3 regions of the Caulobacter sp. GW822-FHT01G02 genome follow, and region 3 is predicted to be linked to each of the others. Evidence: riboswitches for the same ligand, from Rfam matches in the RefSeq annotation. Region 3 holds a riboswitch; each other region holds the start of a gene.
What was found. Region 3 has a riboswitch for glycine ahead of AC1RNC_RS25075 (TonB-dependent receptor domain-containing protein). Riboswitches for the same ligand answer to the same signal wherever they lie in the genome.
Positions count from the first base shown of each region.

Region 1 (7,753 bases), on a different contig from region 3:
GCGCTGATCGAGGGCGGCCGCTGGTGGAACCAGGCCTTCGAGGCCGCAGGTTTCATCGACGCCTTCAAGGTCGAGCTGCTGCCCGAGGGCGTCAGCCCGCTGGACGCTCGCTACAGCGTCGTCAACTGGGTCCACCGCCAGACGCGCGGCTGGTCTTACGGCCACGCGGTGGTCGACCCGCGCACGGGGGAGATCATCAAGGGCGACGTGCTGCTGGGCTCGCAGCGCGTCCGCCAGGACCGGCTGATCTTCGAGGGACTGGAAGGCGCGGCGGCCACTGGCCAGGGCGGCCCCAACGATCCGATCGAGATCTCGCTGGCCCGCATCCGCCAGCTGTCGCCGCACGAGATCGGCCACTCGATCGGCCTGCAGCACAACTTCGCCGCCAGCACCTATGGCGACCGCGCCTCTGTGATGGACTATCCGGCCCCGAGGATCGCCATCAAGGGCGGCCAGCTGGACTTCTCCGACGCCTATGGGCGCGGGATCGGCGCCTGGGACAAGTTCGTGATCGACTGGCTGTATGGCGTCGCCCCGGCTGGCGTCGACGAGAAGGCCTGGCTGAAGGCCAAGGCCGACAAGAGCCAGGCCGACGGCCTGCGCTATGTCTCCGACGAGGATGCGCGCGGGCAGGACACGCCGCATCCGGTCGGCGCGGTCTGGGACAACGGTTCCGATCCGGTCGTCGAGCTCGACCATCTGATGGCCGTGCGCAAGATCGCGCTGGACCGTTTCGGCCTGGCCAACCTGCCCAAGGGCGGGTCGGTGGCCGATCTGCGCCGCGTGATCGTGCCGATCTATATCTTCCACCGCTATCAGGTCGACGCGACGGCCAAGCTGGTCGGCGGCGTCGACTTCACCTACGCCGCCGAGGGCGATGGCCGGGAGGCCAGCAAGATCGTTCCGCCCGCCCGCCAGGCCGCCGCCATCGACGCGCTGCTGAGGACGCTGGCGCCCGCCGCGCTGGACCTCTCCGACAAGACCCTGGATGTCCTGACCTCGGGCCAGTCGCAGGGCGCCGACAAGGCCAATGATGTCGAGACCTTCGGCCAGGGGCCGGTCTTCGACCTCCCCGCGACCGCCGACGTCGCCGCCGACCTCGTCTGGGGCGACCTGTTCGCGCCGGCGCGCCTGAACCGTCTCATGGAGGCCAAGCGCCGCGATCCGGCCCAGCCGGGTGTCGAGGGGCTGTTGGACAAGGCCCTGGCCTTCGCCGCCTTCGATGGCAAGGCGACGGGCCGCCAAGCCGAGCTGGCGCGTCGCGTCCGCCAGAGGATGGTGGTCAACCTGGCCAACGCCTTGGGCGACAAGGACCTGTCCCCGACCGCGGCCGCCGTGATCCGCGCGCGTCTGGCCGACTGGGGCAAGGGCCTCAAGGCCGTGACCGCAAGCGACGCCGCCGACCGCGCCCAGGCTCGCGCCCTGGCTGGCGTCGTCACCGATGAAAGCGGCGACCGCCTGGCCGGGCTGATCGAGGAAGGCAAGGCCAAGGTCGTCATCCCGCCCGGCCCGCCGATCGGCGAGGACGACTGGTTTGTAGGCTTGAACCTCTAAGTTGTCCGATCTCCCCGGCGAATGCCGGGGCCCAGATCGAAGCCAAGCGCGCTAGTGGTTCTGCTCGTCGCGTGGGCGCGAGCACGTCCGACTCTCATGATGAATCCGGGCCCCGGCATTCGCCGGGGAAATCGGAGTTGAAAGAAGCCGGTCCAGCTTGACTCTGAGGTGACCCTCCCGCATCACCCCGAAGACCCTCGCGGGAGACATCGGGATTCGCTCCCGAGGCCGAAGGCGCAACCGCCCCGGAAACGCTCAGGCAAAAGGACCGCGCGGGTTTAGGAACGCTGGAAAGAGGCCTCCCGAAAGGGCGGCTCGCCGAAGGAGCAAGGCCAAACCCGTCCGGCAGAGGGGCGAGGCCGGAATCTCTCAGGTCCAAGGGACAGCGGGGGCGACTTGCCGGCGGACGCCGGTCCCGTCGCCGACCCCGCTTGGAGCCTGTCCAGTGTCCGATCAAGACCTCAAGAAGACCCCGTTGTACGAGGCCCACGTGGCGCTTGGCGCGCGCATGGTGCCGTTCGCCGGCTACTCGATGCCGGTGCAGTACAAGGACGGGGTGCTGAAGGAGCACCTCTGGACCCGCGAGCACGCCGGTCTGTTCGACGTCTCTCACATGGGCCAGGCGCGTATCCGGGGCGAGAACCCGGCCAAGAGCTTCGAGAAGGTGGTCTCGGCCGACTACCAGGGCCTGAAGGCCGGCAAGCAACGCTATGGCGTGCTGCTGAACGCCGAGGGCGGGATCATCGACGACCTGATGACGGCGCGCCCCGACAACGACGGCCTGTTCGTGGTGGTCAACGGCGCCTGCAAGGACAACGACTACAAGATCATCGCCGAGGCCCTGGCCGGCGAGGCCACGGTGACCCGCCTGGAGGACCGCGCGCTGCTGGCGCTGCAAGGTCCGCAGGCCGCCGCCGTCCTGGCCGCTCATGTTCCGGAAGCCGCCGGCATGGTGTTCATGGACACGCTGGCCCTGACCGCCTTCGGCGTCGACGCGATCATCTCTCGCTCGGGCTATACGGGCGAGGACGGCTATGAGATCTCGGTTCCGGCCGACGCCGCCGAGCACATCTGGGACACCCTGCTGGCCGATGAGCGCGTCAAGCCGATCGGCCTGGGCGCGCGCGACAGCCTGCGCCTGGAAGCGGGCCTGCCGCTGTACGGCCATGACCTGGACGAGACGGTCTCGCCAATCGAGGCCGGTCTGAACTTCGCGGTCGGCAAGTCGCGCCGCGAGGCTGGCGACTATCTGGGCGCGGCCCGGATCGCCAAGGAACTGGCCGGCGAGCTGTCGCGCGTCCGCGTCAATCTGAAGGTGCTGGAAGGCGCGCCGGCCCGCGAAGGCGCCGAGATCGCCGACGAAGCGGGCAATGTCATCGGCAATGTGACCAGCGGCGGCTTCGCCCCCAGCCTGGGCTTCCCCATCGCCATCGGTTTCGCCCCGCCGGCCTATGCGGCCGTGGGGACGAAGCTCAAGGTCATCGTTCGTGGAAAGGCCGCCGCCGCTGAAGTGGTCGCCACCCCGTTCGTCGCCAACCGTTACGTCCGCAAACTCTAATCAAGGGCCCAGGCAATGCGTTTCACCAAAGATCATGAATGGGTCATCGTCCAGGGCGACGTGGCCACCGTCGGCATCACCGCCTACGCCGCCGAGCAGCTGGGCGACGTGGTGTTCGTCGAGACGCCCGAGGCCGGCAAGGTCGTCAAGCAGGGCGAGCAACTGGCCGTCGTCGAAAGCGTCAAGGCCGCCTCCGACGTCTACGCCCCGGTGTCGGGCGAGGTCGTCGAAGGCAATGCCGAGCTGGGCGATGCGCCGGAAACCGTCAACGCCCTGCCGGAAAGCGGCGGCTGGTTCGCCAAGATCAAGCTGAGCAACCCGGCCGAGGTCGACGCCCTGATGGACCGCGACGCGTACGAAGCATTCCTGAGCACGCTCTAGCTCCACCGCCGTAGACACCCCCCATCCCCGCCCCTTCCCCCATTGAGGGGGAAGGGAGAAGGACCGAAAGATGCGTTACCTCCCCCTGACCCCCGAAGACCGCGTCGAGATGCTCGGCGCGATCGGCGCCAAGTCGATCGACGACCTGTTCATCGACGTGCCGGCCTCGGCCCAGCGTTCCGGAACCGTCGACCTGCCGCTGCACGCCGGCGAGATCGAGGTCGAGCGCGAGATGGCCGGCCTGGCTCGTCGCAACCGCTCGGCGGGGGAGGGACCGTTCTTCTGCGGGGCCGGCGCCTATCGCCACCACGTGCCCGCCACGGTCGACCACATCATCCAGCGGTCGGAGTTCCTGACCAGCTACACGCCCTATCAGCCGGAAATCGCCCAAGGCACGCTGCAGGTGCTGTTCGAATTCCAGAGCCAGGTCGCGGCCCTGACCGGGATGGAGGTGGCCAACGCCTCGCTCTATGACGGCTCGACCGGCGCGGCCGAGGCGGTGATGATGGCCCAGCGCGTCACCCGCCGGAACAAGGCGGTGATGTCGGGCGGTGTCCACCCGCACTATGTCGAGACCATCGAGACCCTGGCCCACGCGGCCGGCGTCAGCACCCAGGCGATGGCCCCAGCGATCGACGCCGAGGACGCGGTGATCGCCGCCATCGACGCCGACACCGCCTGCGTCGTCGTCCAGACCCCGAACGTGTTCGGCACGGTCACCGACGTGACCCGGATCGCCGAGGCCGCCCAGGCGGCCGGCGCGCTGCTGATCGTGGTAACGACCGAAGCCGTTTCGTACGGCCTGCTGAAGTCGCCCGGCGAGATGGGCGCCGACATCGCCGTGGCCGAGGGCCAGTCGATCGGCAACGGCCTGAACTTCGGTGGCCCCTATGTCGGCCTCTTCGCCTGCAAGGAGAAGTTCGTCCGCCAGATGCCGGGCCGCCTGTGCGGCGAGACCATCGACGCCGATGGCAAGCGCGGTTTCGTCCTGACCCTGTCGACCCGCGAGCAACACATCCGCCGCGACAAGGCCACCTCGAACATCTGCACCAACAGCGGTCTCTGCGCCCTGGCCTTCTCGATCCACATGAGCCTGCTGGGCGAGACTGGCCTGCGCCAGCTTGCCGCCCTGAACCACCAGAAGGCGGTCGCCCTGCGCGACGCCCTGAAGGCCGTGCCGGGCGTCGAGATCCTGACCCCGCGCTTTTTCAACGAGTTCGCGATCAAGCTGCCGAAGGATGCGGCCGAGGTCGTCGAGACCCTGGCCGGCCATGGCGTCATCGCCGGCGTGCCGTTCTCGCGCCTCGACGCGGACGCGGGCCTGAACGACGTGCTGCTGGTCGCGGCCACCGAGACCACGCTCGATATCGACATCCCCTTCTTCGCCAAGATCCTCACCAAGGCGGTGGCCCAATGAGCATGAACAACGTCGGCCGCCCCACGCGTCCCGAAACCGCGAACGACGCCGCCACCGGCCACGAGACCCTGACCGGCGGTCGTGGTCTCCTTCAGGACGAGGCCCTGATCTTCGAACTGGACGGCTGGAACAAGACCGGCGTCGACCTGCCGGAAGCCGCCGCCCCGTCGAGCGACCTGGCCGGCCTGCTGCGCGCCGAGCCCATCGGCCTGCCGGGCCTGTCGGAGCCCGAAGCCGTCCGCCACTACGTGCGCCTTTCCCAGAAGAACCATGCCATCGACCTGGCGCTGTATCCGCTGGGCTCGTGCACGATGAAGCACAACCCGCGCCTGAACGAGAAGATGGCGCGGCTGCCGGGCTTCTCGGACATTCACCCGCTGCAGCCGCAGTCGACCGTGCAGGGCGCCCTGCAGCTGATGGACCGTCTGGCCCACTGGCTGAAGACCCTGACCGGCATGCCGGCCGTGGCCCTGACGCCGAAGGCCGGCGCCCACGGCGAGATGTGCGGCATGCTGGCCATCCGCGCGGCCCACGAAGCCAACGGTCAGGGCCACCGCAAGACGGTGCTGGCTCCGACCAGCGCCCACGGCACCAACCCGGCCACGGCGGCCTTCGTCGGCTACACTGTCGTCGAGATCGCCCAGACGGAAGACGGCCGGGTGGACATGGCGGACCTGGAGTCCAAGCTCGGCGACCACGTCGCGGCGATCATGGTCACCAACCCCAATACCTGCGGCCTGTTCGAACGCGACGTCGTCGAGATCGCCCGGCTGACCCACGCGGCCGGCGCCTACTTCTACTGCGACGGCGCCAATTTCAACGCCATCGTCGGCCGGGTGCGCCCGGGCGACCTGGGCGTCGACGCCATGCACATCAACCTGCACAAGACCTTCTCGACGCCCCACGGCGGCGGCGGTCCGGGCGCGGGTCCTGTGGTGCTGTCGGAGGCTTTGGCGCCCTTCGCGCCGACGCCCTGGCTGGTCCACGGCCACGACGGCTTCACCCTGGTCGAGCACGCCGGCGAAGAGGGGGCCAAGACCGCCTTTGGCCGCATGAGCGCTTTCCACGGCCAGATGGGCATGTATGTCCGCGCCTACGCCTACATGCTCAGCCACGGGGCCGACGGCCTGCGGCAGGTGGCCGAGGACGCCGTCCTCAACGCCAACTACATCAAGGCCCGCCTGAAGGACGTGATGAGCCCGGCCTTCCCGGACGGTCCGTGCATGCACGAGGCCCTGTTCGACGACAGCTGGCTGGAAGGCACCGGGGTGACCACGCTCGACTTCGCCAAGGCGATGATCGACGAGGGCTTCCACCCGATGACCATGTACTTCCCGCTGGTCGTCCACGGCGCGATGCTGATCGAGCCGACCGAAACCGAGAGCAAGCAGGAGCTGGATCGCTTCATCGAGGCGCTTCGCCTGCTCGCCGGCGCGGCCAAGGCGGGCGAGACGGAGCGCTTCAAGGGCGCGCCGTTCCACGCTCCGCTCCGCCGCCTCGATGAGACCCTGGCGGCCCGCAAGCCCCGGTTGAGGTGGAAACCTGTGGCCGCGGCGCCACTAGCCGCTGAATAGCAAATTCCATACCCCCCTTGCGACGGCAGGGCGCCTTTACGGCGCCCTGTTGTCTCCACATATCGGGGGGGCGCATCCGGGCTGACTGGCTTTTCCAGGGAGCAAGCGGCGCGCAAGCCCGTTTCGTCCTCCCATGACTGCTTTCGCACTCGCCATGCCGCGCGCCCAACGCACCGCCGATGACCTCGCCCGCGAGCTCGTCGCGCGTTTTCTGCGCGTCATTCTGGTGACACTGGGTGTGCTGCTGGTCATCGGCGGCATACTGATCGCGCCGCTGCCCGGCCCCATGGGGCTGCCGCTGACCGTGGTCGGCCTGATGCTGGTGCTGCGCAATTCGTTCAAGGCCCGCAAGCAGTTCGTCCGCTTCCAGCACGCCCACCCCAAGCTGATCTTCCCGCTGCGCCGCCTGCTGCGCCGCGAGCCGGAAGTCGTGCTGGTGGCCTGGCAGCAGGCCCTGCGCGTCGAGCGCCTGATCGTGCCGCGCAGGTGGCGGGTGGCCGTTCGCTGGCGCAAGTCGCTGAAGCAGCGCGCCGTGAAGCGCAGCCAAAGGTGAGCGCGGTCGCCACGATTGACGATATTAAGCACAAGGTTCGCCGCCGTGCGCGGCTGGCCCTGCTGCTGCGCGAGTCCGCCGCCCGCACCTTCCGCTGGATCGCCATCGGCTTCGGCACGCTGGTGATCCTGGCCGGAGCGGTGCTGACGCCGCTGCCGGGGCACCTGGGCCTGCCGCTGCTGGTCATCGGGCTGATGATCGTGCTGCGCTACTCGTTCGCCGCGCGGAAGACCTTCATCCGCTGGCAGAAGCGCCACCCCAAGCTGGTCTTCCCGATCCGCCGCCTGATGCGCCGCGAGCCTGAAGTGCTGCTGGTCGTCTGGCAGCAGATGCTCCGTACCGAGAAGATGGTCCTGCGCCGCGCCCGCTGGCGCCTGCTGAAGAAGACCCGCAAGCGCGTGAAGAAGTACGTCGCGCGGAAGATGGCGAAGACGGCCTAGGGACGGGCGTCGGCTTTCGGGCCAAGTTGAACGTTGGAGCGAGGCCGGCCTCATCCTATTTGCTTGCTATGGTGGGCTCCGCCTCAACATAGTCTTCGCATGACCGACGCGCACACGTTGAACATCGCCGCCCACGTCTCGACCGGGGCGCTGGCCCTGCTCATCGGTCTCATACCGTTGTTCTGCCGCAAAGGCGGTCCGCTGCATCGCTGGTCGGGGCGCGCCACCGCGGGATTGGGTCTTGTGGTCCTGTCCAGCGCGGTGCTGGCGGTGATC
Region 1 covers NZ_JBXAON010000007.1:203,699-211,451, reverse strand. Annotated here, with positions in the region: gene AC1RNC_RS20555 (zinc-dependent metalloprotease) at 1-1,554, shown strand, start outside; glycine riboswitch at 1,745-1,835, shown strand; gene gcvT (glycine cleavage system aminomethyltransferase GcvT) at 2,000-3,112, shown strand; gene gcvH (glycine cleavage system protein GcvH) at 3,128-3,493, shown strand; gene gcvPA (aminomethyl-transferring glycine dehydrogenase subunit GcvPA) at 3,564-4,910, shown strand; gene gcvPB (aminomethyl-transferring glycine dehydrogenase subunit GcvPB) at 4,907-6,484, shown strand; gene AC1RNC_RS20530 (hypothetical protein) at 6,618-7,037, shown strand; gene AC1RNC_RS20525 (hypothetical protein) at 7,034-7,477, shown strand; gene AC1RNC_RS20520 (hypothetical protein) at 7,577-7,753, shown strand, end outside.
Region 1: another riboswitch for glycine. It lies ahead of gcvT (glycine cleavage system aminomethyltransferase GcvT); the one in region 3 lies ahead of AC1RNC_RS25075 (TonB-dependent receptor domain-containing protein).

Region 2 (7,753 bases), on a different contig from region 3:
AGTCCGGCGCGATGGCCTGCAGCCAGTAGGGGCCGAGGCTGTAGAGGCTGACGGCCGAGACCGCCTCCTCCAGGCTCGCGCCCGAGACGCCCCAGGGCGCGGAGGGGGCCAGCAGGATCAGCTTGGCGGCCTTGGCGCGGCTGGCGGCCATCTGGGCGACCAGGCCGCCCATCGAGTGGCCGACCACGATCGGCGGCGTCTCGCAGGTCTCGATAAGGCGCGCGATCTGGCGCGCGTAGTCGCTCATCGAGACACCGGCGGCGCTGCTCTGACCGTCATGACCGATCAGGTCGGGCGTCAGCACGCGATGACCCGCCGCCTCGAACGGCGCGCGGAAGGCGTCGAAGGTCCAGCCGCCGCAGAAGGCGCCGTGGACCATGATCACGGGTGCGCGCATGAACGCCCTAAAGAAACCCCGCCGACGAAGCAGCCGGCGGGGAGCAGCCTACACGCTCTACTTCGCCTTGGGCGAGGTTTTGGCGGCCGTCTTTGTCGCAGGGGCCTTGGCGGCGGCCTTGGGCGCGGCGGCTGCTTTCGGAGCCGCGGCCTTCGGGGCGGCGGCGGCCTTGGGAGCGGCAGCCTTGGGCGCGGCCTTGGCGGCGACCGGTTTCGCGGCCGCGGCCTTCGGAGCGGCCTTCGGCGCGGCGGCCTTGGCGGGAGCCGGAGCGGCCTCGGCCTTCGGCTTGGCGGGGGCCTTGGGCTTGGCGGCCGGAGCGGCCTTCGGGGCCGGAGCGGCCTTGGCGGCGGGCTTCGGCGCGGCGGCGGCCTTGGCCGGAGCCTTGGCGGCTGGAGCCTTCGCGGCCGGCTTCGGCGCGGCCTCGGTCTTGGCGGGCGCGGCCTTCGCCGGCGCCTTGGGTTTCGCCTCGGCCTTCGGCTTGGCGGCGGCCTTGGGAGCCGCCGCCTTCTTCGGCGCGGGCTTCTCGGCCGCCGGGGCGGGAGCCGCCGCCACCGGGGTCGGCGCGGGCGCCGGAGCTGGAGCCGGAGCCGGGGTCGGTTCCGCCGCCTTCACGGGCGCGGGCGTCGGCGCGGGTTCGGGCGGCTTAGCCGGAGCCGGGGCGGGGGCCGGAGCCGCCGTCGCGGCCGGGGTTTGCTTCTTGCCCGTCAGCCAGGCGATCACGTCGTCGAGGATCTTCATCGTGTTGGGCTCGTCTATGAGATAATGGGCGTTGTTGGGATAGATCTTGAGGTCGGCCTGCGGGTACTTGCGGCCGAGGCGCTGGACGTCGTCCAGCGGCGTGGTGCGGTCCAGGGCGCCGGCATTGATCAGGATCGGCACGGTCACCTTGGCTTCGTCGACGTAGGCCGTCTTGTGGACGTCCTTGTGCGGCCAGGCCAGGTCGGCCAGCGCCTGGCCGCTGTCATAGACCATCGTCGCGTAGAGCGCGTCGTGACGCTCGGCCGGCACGGCGTTCATGACGCCGAACTTGAAGCCGGTCTTCCACATCTTGCCCGCCCGGGTCTCGGGTTTGGATCGGAGGGCCATGTTCAGGAAGGTGAAGACCGGAGAGAGCTTGGGCTTGCCGCGCGCATCGGCCGGCGAGGCCGGGGCGAACAGCACCAGCGCCGACGCGTGGCCGGCCTCGGCGACCTTCTGGGCGATCAGCCCGCCCATCGAATGGCCGAAGACCAGCGGCTTCTTGCCGGTCTCCTTGGCCAGGGTCTGGGCCAGGGCGCTCATCTCGGCGACATAGTCGGCCAGAGAGAGGCCGACCAGACCCGCGCGCGGACCTTCGACCGTGCGCACCGCCGATCGGATGGTCGGCGCCTCCACGCGATAGCCTTCGGCCTTCAGCCGCGCGGCGACGGGACCCCAGACGTCCCCCGCGCAGCCATAGCCGTGAATCAGCAGGACCGTATTCGCCATTCGATACTCCCCAGCGCGGGAGATCAGCCGCCGCGCGCGAACTCCTGGAACGCGGCGACCACAGCTTCGTAGACCCCGCGCTTGAAGGGTACGATCAGTTCGGGTGCTTCGTCGAGCCTGCCCCATTTCCAGGCGTCGAACTCGACGTGCGCGTCCGCTTCCAGATCGATCTCGGCCTCGTCGCCGATGAAGCGATAGGCGAACCAGACCTGTTTCTGCCCCAGCCAGCCGCGCGAGCGCTTCTCGTTGGCCAGCACCTCGGGCGGAAAGTCGTACGTGATCCAGCCTTCGGTGCGGCCCAGAAGTTCGACGGAGCTGACGCCGGTCTCCTCGGCCAGCTCGCGCCGGGCGGCGGCCTCCAGGTCCTCGCCTTCGTCGACACCGCCTTGCGGGAACTGCCAGTTGTAGGGCGGGGGCTGTTTGTGGCGGCGACCCAGCCAGACGCGGCCGTCCGGATGGAACAGGACGACGCCGACGTTCGGTCGGTGCTTGGGATGGTCGAGCTCGGTCATGCCGAGCCTTTTTCCACGAGTTCTAGCGGTGCGCCAGGGCTGACGCCGGGGCCAGCTGCATGCCGCGCGCCTGCAGGCCGGCGGCCCAGATACGCACCTGGTTGATCGTCACCGGATAGGCGAAGCCCGAGCCCAGCGCCTGTCCGCGACCGGCGGCGCCGGTCTCCAGGGCCTTGAGCTGGGTGTCGATGGCGCCGGCCGAGAGCTCGTCGTCGATCACGCGGTCGGCCGAGGCGCGCGGGATCGGGCCGGCGCGGCGGGCGGCCAGGCCGTCGTCGACGAAGGCCAGGCCCCGCGACTTGAGCACGCCGTTGAAGGTGGCCATCGCCTGGTCGTTGTCGACGAAGCGGGCGCCCAGATAGTTCGACAGGCCGAAATAGCCGGTGGCGCGCGACATCAGCCATTCCAGCTTGCGCACGGTGTCTTCGGGCCTGTTGGCGGCGATCAGGGTGTAGGGACCCGGATCGTTGGCCGGATAGTCGGCCGGCTCCATCGGGGTCTCGAGCAGCACCTCGTGGCCATGGGCGCGGGCCAGGTCGATCCAGCCCTGCAGGCCCTCGGCATAGGGCGCGAAGGACAGGGTGATCTCGCCCGGCAAGGTCTCGATCGCCGCGCGGGTGGTCTGGGCGTTGAGGCCGAGCCCTCCGATGACCATCGACACCTTGGGGCGGCCGTTGGGCGTGAAGGGGCGAGCATAGGCCTCGGCCGCGGTGCGGCCGTCGGCGCCGATGATCGGCAGAGGGCCGCCGCCGGGGCCCGGCGCGGTCAGGCCGGCGATCGGGGCCTGGGCCAGGCCCGGGCCCTGCTGGATCGGCGGCAGGTTCTGCAGGCCCTCGGCGGCCGGCGCCTTGCCCTCTTCGGGCTTCACCGGGGCGAAGGGATTGGCCGACAGGTCCAACTGGCCGGGCGCCAGTTCGGCCCCGTGCGGATCCTCGCCGCCCAAGCCCTCGCGCCAGCCCTCCGGCGCGTTCTTGGTGGCGCCGATCTTGGTCAGCTCCAGGCGAATCACCGGCGAGCCGGCGTGCGGGTCGCTGGTGATCAGAACCAGCGTCGCCAGCGAGGCCAGGAACAGGCAGGCCGCGCCGCTGGCGCCGATGAAGGGATTGCTGACCGCGGCCATCAGCTTGGCGCGCAGGTCACCGGACCCGCCCGGAGCGGGCGCGGCGGCGGCATAGGCGGGCTTACGCGAAAAGGATACGGCCATGACCTCTTAAGGCTAGCGGGCAAGCTTCGAATATATGGTTAACGAGGTATGGCCGTATGGCGTTCTGATGACCTTCTGGCCGCGGCGCGGCGACGCGGGCGCCGCTGAAATTGGCGTTTTCTGCAATCGCCGCAGGCGTTGAACGCTGAGTGCGGTTGCGGGCGGTCTGATCGGTTGACGGGCGCGGCCCCGGCTCCTTCCCTGGAGTCCTCTCGCGGGAGAGATCGGGCCCCGGCCCGGCGCTGAAGGCGAAACCGCCCCGGAAACGCTCAAGCAGAAGGACCGCGCGAGATGTTGAACGCTGGAAAGCAGGGCGCGTAACGCCCTCGCCGAAGGAGCAAGGCGACCGCCCGTCCATCGGAGACGGGGCGCTGAATCTCTCAGGCCCAAGGACAGCGGGGGTGCGAAGGCGAGCCGTCCCGGCCCGCTCAGACCCACGCGTGCGCCAATGCAGATCTAGGCATTTCCATATCGATATAGCGAAACGTAATGAACGCGATCGTCGTGTGCGACTTTCGTGAGATATCTGTTAGGTATATAAAATGAATATATTCGAAGTGTTCATAAATCGAACATGGATGCGTAACGTTTCCACTTTGTGATTATGTGGATGCGATCCGAGAAATTCTTAGTTTACCTGCGATGAGGCGTTGATGACGTTGCCCTGGTCAAAATGATCGGGGATAGTCATGACCACTCGCATACCTGCACACGCCGCCGTTCGTCTTAGGGCGCTGCTGCTCGCCGCCTCGGTTCTGGGAAGCGCCACGCCGGTCCTGGCCCAGGAAGCCGACAAGGCGGCCGAACTGGAAACCGTCGTGGTGACCGGCAAGCGCCTGTCGGAAGCCAGCGTCGCCATCGGCACCGACCACGCCACGGCCACCGTTTCGATCACCCGCGAGGCTCTGTTGTCCGCGCCGGCGGGGATCACCGGCCTGAAGATGCTGGAGAGCCTGCCGGGCTTCAACGTCCAGGCCAACGACGCCCTGGGCATGTACGAGTTCGGCAACTCGGTCTCGGTGCGGGCCTTCAACTTCCAGCAGATCGGCTTCCTGCTGGACGGCATCCCGATGGGCCGCAGCGACCAGTTCGGCGGCAGCCCGATCTATCGCTATGTCGACAACGAGAACCTGCTGCGGGTGACCGCCTCGGCCGGGGCCGGCGACGTCGCCCTGCCCAGCTATGCCTCGCTGGGACCCATCGTCGACTACTTCACCCAGGCCCCGTCGGAGGAGATGGGCGGCGCGATCAGCCAGACCTTCGGCAGCGACGACCTGCGCCGCACCTTCCTGCGCCTGGAGTCGGGCAAGGTGGGTCCGCTGTCGGGCTATGTCAGCGGTTCTTGGATCAAGGGCGACCTGTGGCGCGGCCCGGGCACGATCGATCGCAAGCACTATGAGGGCAAGCTGAAGTACGACCTGCCCAACGGCGGCGACATCAGCTTCCAGACCGTCCACAACGACTATTTCGACTATGACAGCCCGTCGATCACCAAGGCTCAGTACGCCGGGACGGCGGGCGACGTGTTCGGCCGCCAGGGGCGCTATTTCGCCTATCTGGGCGCGGTGCCGACCTCGGTCCCGTTCGGTACGCCGCTGTCGATCCCGACGGGCAGCCTGCCGGAAGCCGTGGCGGGGGTGCCGTACTCCAACGCCAACTACGCCCAGTACTACAAGTTCGCGGTCAACAAGCGGAAGGACCACCTGTACGGCCTGACGCTGAACACGCCGATCACCGACAACTTCGACCTGACCACCACGGCCTATTACGAGGACAAGGGCGGCTACGGCGTCTCGCCCGAGGCCTATTCGACCTCTAAGTCCAGCTATGACGCCGAGGTCGGCAAGGTGGCCGGCATCGTCGCCCCGCGCGGCATCCAGTACGGCCTCTCCGGCATCGACGGCATCCGCAAGGGCGTCACCGCCAAGGTCGCCTGGCGCCTCGGCTTCAACAAGATCGAGGCCGGCCTCTGGCTGGAGAACGACGACTATCACCGCACCCAGAACCGCTACAACGTCGAGAACGGCAATCCCGACGGCAAGCCGCTGTTCAACGAGCGGGTCCACGCCCAGCGCGACTACAAGTCGCTGCGCGAGACCAAGCAGTTCTTCGTCAAGGACACCGTCACCCTGCTGGACGCCAAGCTGAAGCTGGAGCTGGGCTTCAAGGCCACCGACATCGACTACAAGATCGCCGGCTATCGCAATCCGTTGGACTACATCAACGGCCGACACCCGATCCTGAAGGACAACTGGAAGGACAGCTTCCTGCCCCAGGTCGGCGCGGTCTACAGCGTGACCGGCCGCGACCAGATCTTCGCCTCGTACTCCGAGAACATGGCCCTGCCGCGCGGCGCCGACGACATCTTCTCGGCCGCCAGCCCGACCGTCGCCGGCCCCGATCCCGAGACCTCGACCAACTGGGAGCTGGGCTACCGCGCCAACCACAAGACGTTCAACGCCTCGATCGTGGCCTACCAGACCGAGTTCAAGAACCGCCTGCAGGCCTTCGCCTCGCTGGTGCCCGGCGGCGGCGGCACGACCGAGACCTTCTACCAGAACGTCGGGGCGGTGAAGGCCAAGGGCGTCGAGTTCAGCGGCCAGTGGAAGCCGGAGATCTTCGCCGGCAAGGCCTATTTCAACGCCAACGTCTCGTACAACGACGCCAAGTTCCAGGATGACGTCCTGAACTACCGCGCCAGCACCACGGCCGCGCCGGTCACCCTGGCCGTCGCCGGCAAGAAGGTGCCGGACTTCCCCGACTGGGTGTTCCAGGGCGGCGTGACGCTGGAGCCGTTCGATGGCCTGCTGATGAACGTCTCGGCCCGCCACCTGGAGAGCCGCTTCACCAACTTCGTCAACAGCGAGAAGGTCGGCGGCTACACCATCGTCAACGCCTATATCGATATCGGCGACGGCTTCGCGGCCGGGCCGTTCAGCCAGGTCAAGGCGCGGGTCAACATCGATAACCTGTTCGACAAGGACTATCTGGGCACGATCAACACCACGGTTAACACGCCGGCCAGCTTCCGTCCGGCCCCGCCGCGCACGATCCAGTTCACGATCTCCGCCGACTTCTAGTCCCCGCCCTCCGGTCGGCCTCTGCAAAGGCCGGCCGGACCCTTTTCGAGCGTACTCATGACCCGTTTCCTCCTCGCCACGACCGCCGCCCTGGCCCTGGTCGCCGGCGCCGCGCCCATGACGGCCTGGGCCGCCGATCCGGCCGCCGCGCGCAAGCTGCACGAGGGCCTGCTGACCCTCGACACCCACCTGGACACCCCCGCCAATTTCGGCCGGCCGGGCTGGGACATTCTCGATCGCCATTCGGCCGACAAGGACGGCTCGCAGATCGACTATCCGCGCATGGTCGAGGGCGGGCTGGACGGCGGCTTCTTCGCCATCTTCACCAACCAGGGGCCACGCACGCCCGAGGCCACGCGCGCCGCCCGCGACGCGGCGATCATCCGCGGCGTCGAGATCCACGAAATGGTCGCCAAGCACGGCGACAAGTTCGCCCTGGCCCTGAAGGCCGACGACGCCGAGCGCATCGCCGCCCAGGGCAAGCGCGTGGTCTTCGTCAGCGTCGAGAACAGCTATCCGATGGATGGCGACGTCACCCTGCTGTCGACCTTCTACGCGCTGGGCGTGCGGATCTCGGGCCTGGCCCACTTCAAGAACAACGACATGGCCGACAGCTCGACGGACACGCCCGAGTGGCATGGCCTGTCGCCGCTGGGCAAACAGTTCGTCGCCGAGGCCAACCGCCTGGGCGTGGTGCTGGACGGCTCGCACTCGTCCGACGAGGTGCTGGACCAGCTGATCACCCTGTCCAAGACGCCGGTGATCCTGACCCACTCGGGCTGCAAGGCGGTGTTCAACCATCCGCGCAATGTCGACGACGCCCGCATCAAGGCCCTGGCGGCCAGCGGCGGCGTCATCCAGGTCGACGCCTATTCCAGCTATCTGATCGAGACGCCCAAGAACGCCGAGCGCGACGCGGCCATGGCGGCGCTGCGGGCCAAGGCGGGCGCGCGGGCCAAGATGACCGAGGCCGAACGCGCGGGCTTCATGGCCGAGATGAAGGCGATCGACGCCAAGTACCCCGTTCCGAAGGCGACCTTCGAGGACTTCATGAACCACCTGAACCACGCGCTGAAGGTGGCCGGCGTCGACC
Region 2 covers NZ_JBXAON010000007.1:288,076-295,828, reverse strand. Annotated here, with positions in the region: gene AC1RNC_RS21050 (alpha/beta fold hydrolase) at 1-397, opposite strand, end outside; gene AC1RNC_RS21045 (alpha/beta hydrolase) at 455-1,864, opposite strand; gene AC1RNC_RS21040 (RNA pyrophosphohydrolase) at 1,888-2,376, opposite strand; gene AC1RNC_RS21035 (divergent polysaccharide deacetylase family protein) at 2,399-3,580, opposite strand; glycine riboswitch at 3,872-3,986, shown strand; gene AC1RNC_RS21030 (TonB-dependent receptor) at 4,270-6,660, shown strand; gene AC1RNC_RS21025 (dipeptidase) at 6,718-7,753, shown strand, end outside.
Region 2: another riboswitch for glycine. It lies ahead of AC1RNC_RS21030 (TonB-dependent receptor); the one in region 3 lies ahead of AC1RNC_RS25075 (TonB-dependent receptor domain-containing protein).

Region 3 (7,753 bases):
CCAGTCGCAGACCAGGGCGCCGACATGGGCCGTCCGGGTGGCGTAGCCGCCCTTGCGCCGCGCCACCGCCCGCACCCGGGCCACCAGCTCGAACGGGTCGAACGGCTTGAGCACATAGTCGTCCGCGCCCATGTCCAGGCCGGCGATGCGATCGCGCACCGCGTCGCGCGCGGTCAACATGACGATCGGAGTCAGCACGCCCTCGCGGCGCAGCCGGCCCAGGATCTCGAAGCCGTCGATGTCGGGCAGGCCGATGTCCAGGACGACGGCGTCGAAGTCGGCCCCATGCGCCAGGGCCAGGGCCAGGGCGGCCTCGCCGGTTTCGGCGCAGACGGGCTCGTGACCTTCGCTCTCCAGCGTCGCGGTCAGGGAGCGACGCAGAGGCGGATCATCCTCGACAACCAGTATCTTCATCGGGGATGTAGGAACCGAACACGCAGGGGAGGTCATCATCCGACGCCGATTGCCTCATCAGGTCAAGAGACGCGGGCCCGTGGCGATCATGGCGGCGCTGGCCTTGACGGCGGCCCTGGCCGGCTGCGCGCCGAAGTCGATCGGACAGGCGACCAGCGGCTGGGATATTCGCGCCGCCGAGCGCGAGGGCGAGCTCGTCGTCTATCTCAACACCGATGTCCACCAGGTGATCGGCGAGGGCTTCCGCGAGCGCTTTCCCAAGATCAAGGTCCGCTTCGTCGAGTTGGCCGCCAAACCGATGCAGGCGCGCCTTATCGCCGAGACGGACGCGGGCGCGCCGGTCGCCGATGTGGCCTGGAGTTCGTCGATGGACATCCAGGTCAAGCTGATCAACGACGGCTACGCCCAGACCTATCGCAGTCCGGAGGCCAAGGGCCTGCCGGCCTGGGCCGTCTGGCGCGACCAGGGCTTCGGCGTGACGGCCGAGCCGATCGTCTTCGCCTACAACAGGAAGGCGCTGAAGGAGTCGGAGGTGCCGCGCAGCCACGCCGCTTTGCTGGCGGCCCTGCGCGCCGACCCCGAACGCTGGCGCGGCAAGATCGCCATGTACGATCCCGAAAAGAGCGGGGTCGGGTTCATGTACCTGTCGAGCGACCTGCAGGCCTATCCGGACGCCTGGCCCTTGTACGACGCCTTGGCCAAATCGGAGCCGGGCCTGTTCGTCCCGGGCGCGCCGCTGCTGACCAGCCTGTCGGGCGCGCACGATCTGGCCTACGACATGAACGGCTTCTACGCCGACTGGTGGGCGCGCCATCGCAACGCCGACATCGGCTATGTCGTGCCCAGCGACTATCACCTGTCGCTCTCGCGCGTGGCCTTCATCACCCGTTCGGCGCCGCATCCGAAGGCGGCCCGGGTGTTTCTGGACTATCTGATGTCGGACGAGGGGCAGAGGCGACTGGCCCAGGCCAGGCTGACGCCGATCCGCCCCACCGGCGGCGCGCCGGCGCTGGGCGCGGCCGGCCGGCCGATCCGTGTCGGTCCCGCCCTACTGGCCAATTTCGACCAGGGGCGGCGCGCTGAATTGCTGGCGCGCTGGAAAGCCGCGTCCGCCGATCGCTGATGCTGCTTAAATATAGTCCAGAGTTCGCCTAAAAAATAATCACATCCGGCCAGGTTCACGAAAGCTTCGCGGTTTTCGCCCCTGGTCCCGATCAGCCCAAGCTGTCACCGACCTGTCACCTTCGCGGATCGCGCGGCGACGGACGAACGCGCGTCGTGCCCACCGGTTGAGCTCAGGGGGATTCCTTTCGTCCTCATCGCGCGCCGGGCAACATTGTACCGGATTTCGACGCTTTGACGCGATGGGGCGAGCCGGTCGTACTGGCCTGGCTCTCGCGGAAGAGATCGGGTCAGCCCGACGCCGAAGGCGCAACCGCCCCGGAAACGCTCAGGCAACAGGGACCGCAGAGCACGAGGACGCTGGAAAGCAGGACCGCTCCACAAGTGAGCGGCCTCGCCGAAGGAGCAAGGGCGCGACCGCGCCTGAATCTCTCAGGCCAAGGGACAGCGGGGGCAGAGGAACCGCCTGGCGGAGTCCGGGAAGGCGCGCGTCTTCCCGAGCGACGCGACCGACGCGACCGAACAAGCGGGCGCGCGGGAGAGAGCGACTGTCGACTGCTGAAACATAGGGGATCTTACTTTGACCATTTCACGCCAAACTCGCCGGGGACTGCTGCTGGGTTGCAGCCTGGTTCCCGCCGTCCTGGCCCTGCACGGCGCCGCCTTCGCTCAGGACGCCGCCCAGGGCTCCGCCAAGACCGACGACACCAGCGTCGGAGAGATCATCGTCACGGCCTCGCGCATCGACCGCGCCGGCTTCGAGGCGCCCACCCCGACGGTGCGGGTCACCGCCCAGGACTTGAGCGTCGGCGCCCGCCCGAACATCGCCGCGGCCCTGAACGACCTGCCGCAGTTCCGCGCCACGACGTCGGCCCAGACCACCGGCACCAACACGGGCGCGGGCAACGCGCCGGTCGACCTGCGCGGCCTCGGCATCAGCCGCACCCTGGTGCTGCTGGATGGCCGCCGCTTCTCGGGCGACAATGACCTGAACCTGATCCCTAGCGTCCTGACCAAGGGCGTCGACGTCGTGACCGGCGGCGCTTCGGCCGCCTGGGGCTCCGGCGCCGTGGCCGGCGTGGTCAACATCAGCATCGACCGCACGTTCACCGGCCTGAAGCTGGGCGTGGAGGCGGGCGAGTCCTCGTACCATGACGCCAAGCAGGTCCGCCTCGAGGCGGCGGCGGGCAAGAGCTTCGCCGACGGCCGCGGCCACTTCGTGATCGGCGGCGAATACATCGACAACGACGGCGTCATCCCGAAGAACAGCCGGCCGAACATCGGCCGCTGGGCCACGGTCTCGAACGGCGCGGGCCGCTTCGTGCTGGCCCCGGACGTCGGCTTCTCGAACGCGGCCTACGGCGGCCTGATCATGTCGGGCGTGCTGAAGGGCCAGGCCTTCAATCCCGACGGCAGCCTGCGCACCTTCAACGCCGGCACGGTGATCGGCACCAACTCGGTCGGCGGCGAAGGCCCTTCGAACGACGACCTCTCGCCCCTCGTCACGCCGCAGAAGCGCTACGCCGCCATGGCCAGCGTCACCTACGACCTGACCGACAAGATCAAGATGACGGCCGAGCTGCGCCGCTCGCGGATGTGGAACAACTACATCTGGTTCGGGGACCACAACCGCGGCAACCTGACGATCAAGTCGGACAACGCCTATCTGCCGACGGCGGTGAAGTCGGCCCTGGCGGCGGCGGGACAGACCTCGTTCACCATGGGCCGCTTCAACACCGAGGCCTATCCGACGATCGACTTCGAGCGCGTTTCGACCCAGGGGACTATCGCGTTCGACGGCGCGTTCGGCGACGGCTGGCGCTGGAGCGCCTACTACAGCCACGGCGAGAACGAGAACAATATCGACACCCCTGGGTTCTTCCTGACCCAGAACTACGCCAACGCCGTCGACTCGGTGATCAGCCCGACCACCGGCCAGCCGATCTGCCGGGTCGCCCTGACCAACGCCTCGACCAACTGCGTGCCGATCAACCTGTTCGGCCAGGGCGCGCCCTCGAAGGCGGCGCTGGATTATGTGACCGGCACGCCCAGCCAGCGCGAGACCAGCAAGCTGGACGTCGGCGGCTTCAGCCTGCGCGGCGAGCCCTTCAGCCTGCCGGCCGGCCCGGTCTCGGTCGCCGTCGGCGCGGAGGCCCGCAAGGAGTCGGTCAATCGCACGGTCGGCGCCCTGGACGCGGCCAAGGCCTTCACCACCTTCAGCTTCTCGGCCATGGCCGGCGACTACAGCGTCAAGGAAGCCTTCGCCGAAGTGCTGGTGCCGGTCGTCCGCGACGTGCCCGTCTTCAACAAGCTGGAAGTCAACGCCGCCGCGCGGGTGTCCGACTACAACACGACCGGCTCGATCTGGTCGTGGAAGCTGGGCGCCACCAACGAGTTCTTCCCGGGCTTCCGGGGGCGGATCACCAAGTCGCGCGATATCCGCTCGGCCAACCTGACCGAACTCTTCACCACCAGCACGACCGGCTACAACACCATCGTCGACCCGAAGACCAATTCCAGCGTCTACGTGCTGACCAATGGCGGCGGCAATGCGAACCTGACGCCTGAAACGGCCAAGACCTTCACGACCGGCTTCGTCTATTCGCCGCCGGCCCTGCCGGGCTTCAACATCTCGGTCGACTATTTCGACATCGACATCGACAACGTGATCACCACGGTCTCGGCGCAGGACATCGTCACGCGTTGCGCCAACGGCAATGCCGACATGTGTTCGCGGGTCACCCGCGACGCCACCGGCGGGATCTCGCGGATCGTCTCTACCTATGTCAACCTGGCCAACTACAAGACCGACGGCGTCGACGCCGAGATCTCGTACGCGACCAATCTCGACCGCCTGATCCCCGACGCGCCCGGCCGCATCCGCGCCCGCTGGCTGATGACCTGGGTCAACAGCCTGACCACCAACGACGGCGTCAGCAAGATCGAGTACGTCAAGTCGCAAGGCTATTCGTTCGGCCTGGGCACGCCCAAGAGCCGGATGACCGCGGCGCTCGACTGGTCGGGCAAGGTGTTCAGCGCCAACCTGCGGGCGCGCTACATCTCGCCGGGCACGTACAACCGAACGGTCGACCTCGTGAACGGCCACATCAAGGCCTACACCTATGTCGACCTGGGCGTTCAGGCGAAGCTGCCCGAGGTCATGGGCCATGAGGTCGAGCTCTACGCCAACGCGACCAATCTCTTCGACAAGGACCCGCCCGTCTCGTCGCTGTACTCGCCCTACTACGACGTGATCGGTCGCTATGTGACCGTCGGCGCGCGGATGCGTTTCTAAGCCCGCCCGACATCGCGCCGCCGGTTGCTTCCCCTAGCTCCCCCCGCCGGCGGCGCTCCCCCTTTCTTCAGAGGCATTCTCCAGATGATCTCTCGTCAAGCCTTGGCGCTGGCCCTTTTGGCCGCCGCCGTCGCGACTCCGCTGGCCACGCCTTTGGCGGCCCAGACCGTCGCGCCGCCCGCCGCCATCGTCGTCGACGGCGCGCCGGCCATTCCGCAAGAGCTGGTCGCGGCCGCCGCGCCGTATCTGCAGGCGCGCCACGCCAACTTCCTGGGCTGGAACACCGCCGACCGCTCGATGCTGATCAAGACCCGCTTCGGCGGTTCCGATCAGGTCCACGTCGTGGCCAAGCCCGAGGGCGACCGCCGCCAGATCAGCTTCGAGAACGAGCCGATCCTGGCCGCGGCCCTGTCGCCCAAGGGCGGGACGCTGGTGATCCAGAAGGACAAGGGCGGCGACGAGTTCTATCAGCTCTACGTGCTGGAGGCCGGCCGTCCGCGCCTGATCACCGACGGCAAGAGCCGCAACTGGTTCGGCGCCTGGTCGCCGGAGGGCAAGCTCGTCGGCTACGCCTCGTCGCGCCGCAACGGCGCGGACATGGACCTCTATGTCGTCGACCCGAAGGACCCCAAGACCGACCGCCTGGTCGCCCAGGTCACCGGCGGCGGCTGGAACGTCGCCGACTTCTCGGCGGACGGCGCCAAGGCGCTGGTGCTGAACCGCATGTCGGTCAACGAGGCCATGGTCTACGAACTGGACCTGGCCAGCGGCAAGATGAAGCCCCTGACCGATCCCAAGGCCAAGGTCTCGTACGTCGATCCGAAATACGCCCACGACGGCTCGGTCTGGCTGACCTCGAACAAGGGCTCCGACTTCCAGCGCCTCGGCAAGCTGGACGGCAAGGGCGGCTTCGTCCCGGTCTCCAAGGAGCCGCGCTGGGACGTCAGCGACTTCGCCGTCTCGCCCGATGGTTCGTTCGCGGTCTACGCCATCAACGAGGCCGGCGTGTCGCGCGTGCGGGTGCTGGACCTGGCCACCGGCGCGGTGCGCCCGGTGACGGGCCTGCCGGCCGGCGTGATCCCCTACAGCATCGGCGCGGCGATCGACATCGCGCCGTGGGGCGAGATCGGTCTCAGCATGGCCTCGGCGAAGGTGCCGGGCGACGCCTTCTCGATCGATCCCAAGACCCTGGCCGTCACCCAGTGGACCCACAGCGAGACCGGCGGCCTGGACCCCAGCCTGAACGTCGAGCCCAAGCTGGTCGAAGTCGCCAGCTTCGACGGCGAGAAGGTCTCGGGCTTCCTCTATCAGCCCGACCCGGCCAAGTTCCCCGGCAAGCGCCCGCTGATCGTCGACATCCACGGCGGTCCGGAAGGCCAGACCCGGCCCGACTTCCTGGGTGGGAACAACTATCTGCTGAACGAACTGGGCATCGCGCTGTTCTTCCCGAACGTACGCGGCTCCACTGGCTATGGCGCGCGGTTCGTCAATCTCGACAACGGCCCGTTCAAGCGCGAGGACTCGGTGAAGGACATCGGCGCCTTCCTCGATACGCTGGAGAAGAACCCGGCCCTGGACGCCAGCCGCTTCGCCGTCAACGGCGTCTCGTACGGCGGCTACATGTGCTACGCCTCGGCCACGCACTACAGCCCGCGCCTCAAGGGCGCCAACTGCTACGTGGCGATTTCCAACTTCGTCACCTTCCTGGAGAACACCCAGGCCTATCGCCGCGACCTGCGCCGGGTTGAGTACGGCGACGAGCGCGATCCCAAGCAGCGCGAGCAGTTGATGAAGATCTCGCCGCTGACCAGCGTCGACAAGATCACCACGCCGCTGCTGGTGGCCACGGGCGGGACCGACCCGCGCGTGCCGCCGACCGAGGCCGACCAGATGATCAAGGCCGTCCGCGCCAACGGCGGTTCGGTCTGGCACATCCTGGCCAAGAACGAGGGTCACGTTTTCCGCAAGAAGGAGAACGACGACTACTATTTCTGGACCAGCATCATGTTCTGGCGAAAGACGCTGCTGGGCCAGTAGGGCGGGCGAGGGCGCGGGACCGAGGTTCCGCGCCTTTTCCCTGGAAGGATTGATGACCTTGTCGAGCCTTTTGCGTTGCGCGACCGCCTTGGCGCTGTTGCTTTCGAGTGGCCGGGCTTGGGCGGGGCCGGCGATCGACCACCACATGCACGTCCATTCGCCGGCGATCCTCGAGATCCTCCCGGCCTATTGCGCCAGCCCCAAGCGCAAGAGTCCGTGCGACCCGCGCTTCACCGCGCCGCTGACCGCCGCCGACGCCCTGAAGGCGATGGACGGCGCGGGGATCAAGAAGGGCTGGCTGATGTCGACGGCCTATCTGGCCGAGAGCCCGCTGGGCCCGCCCCAGCCGGACGCCGCCCGGGTGGTGCGCGAGGCCAATGACTTCACGGTCGCCCTCGCGCGGAGCCGGCCCGATCGTTTCGCCGCCTTCGTCAGCGTCAATCCGACGGCCCCCGACGCCCTGGCGGAGATCGCCCGCTGGAAGGGCGACCACGCGGTGACGGGGCTGAAGCTGCACCTGACCAATTCCGGCGTGGACCTGCGCGATCCGGCCCAGATCGCCAAGCTGGCGGCGGTCTTCCGCGCCGCGGCCGCCAACGGCTGGACGATCATGATCCACATGCGCACCGGCGAGGCCGACTATGGCGCGCGGGACGTCGAAGCCTTCATCGACCAGGTCCTGCCGGCCGCCGGCGGCCAGCCCGTCGTCATCGCCCACGCGGCGGGTTGGGGCGGGATCGACGCGGCGACGCTGGACGCCCTGGGCGCCTTCGCCAACACATTCGAGAAGGACCCGGGTCGCGTCCGCAACGTCCGCTTCGACTTGGCCCAGGTCTTCAAGGACAATGCGACGCCCGAGGACCGCGCCCGGATGGCCGCCCTGAT
Region 3 covers NZ_JBXAON010000012.1:64,509-72,261, reverse strand. Annotated here, with positions in the region: gene AC1RNC_RS25085 (response regulator transcription factor) at 1-414, opposite strand, end outside; gene AC1RNC_RS25080 (ABC transporter substrate-binding protein) at 503-1,537, shown strand; glycine riboswitch at 1,803-1,891, shown strand; glycine riboswitch at 1,895-1,986, shown strand; gene AC1RNC_RS25075 (TonB-dependent receptor domain-containing protein) at 2,117-4,831, shown strand; gene AC1RNC_RS25070 (S9 family peptidase) at 4,916-6,868, shown strand; gene AC1RNC_RS25065 (amidohydrolase family protein) at 6,921-7,753, shown strand, end outside.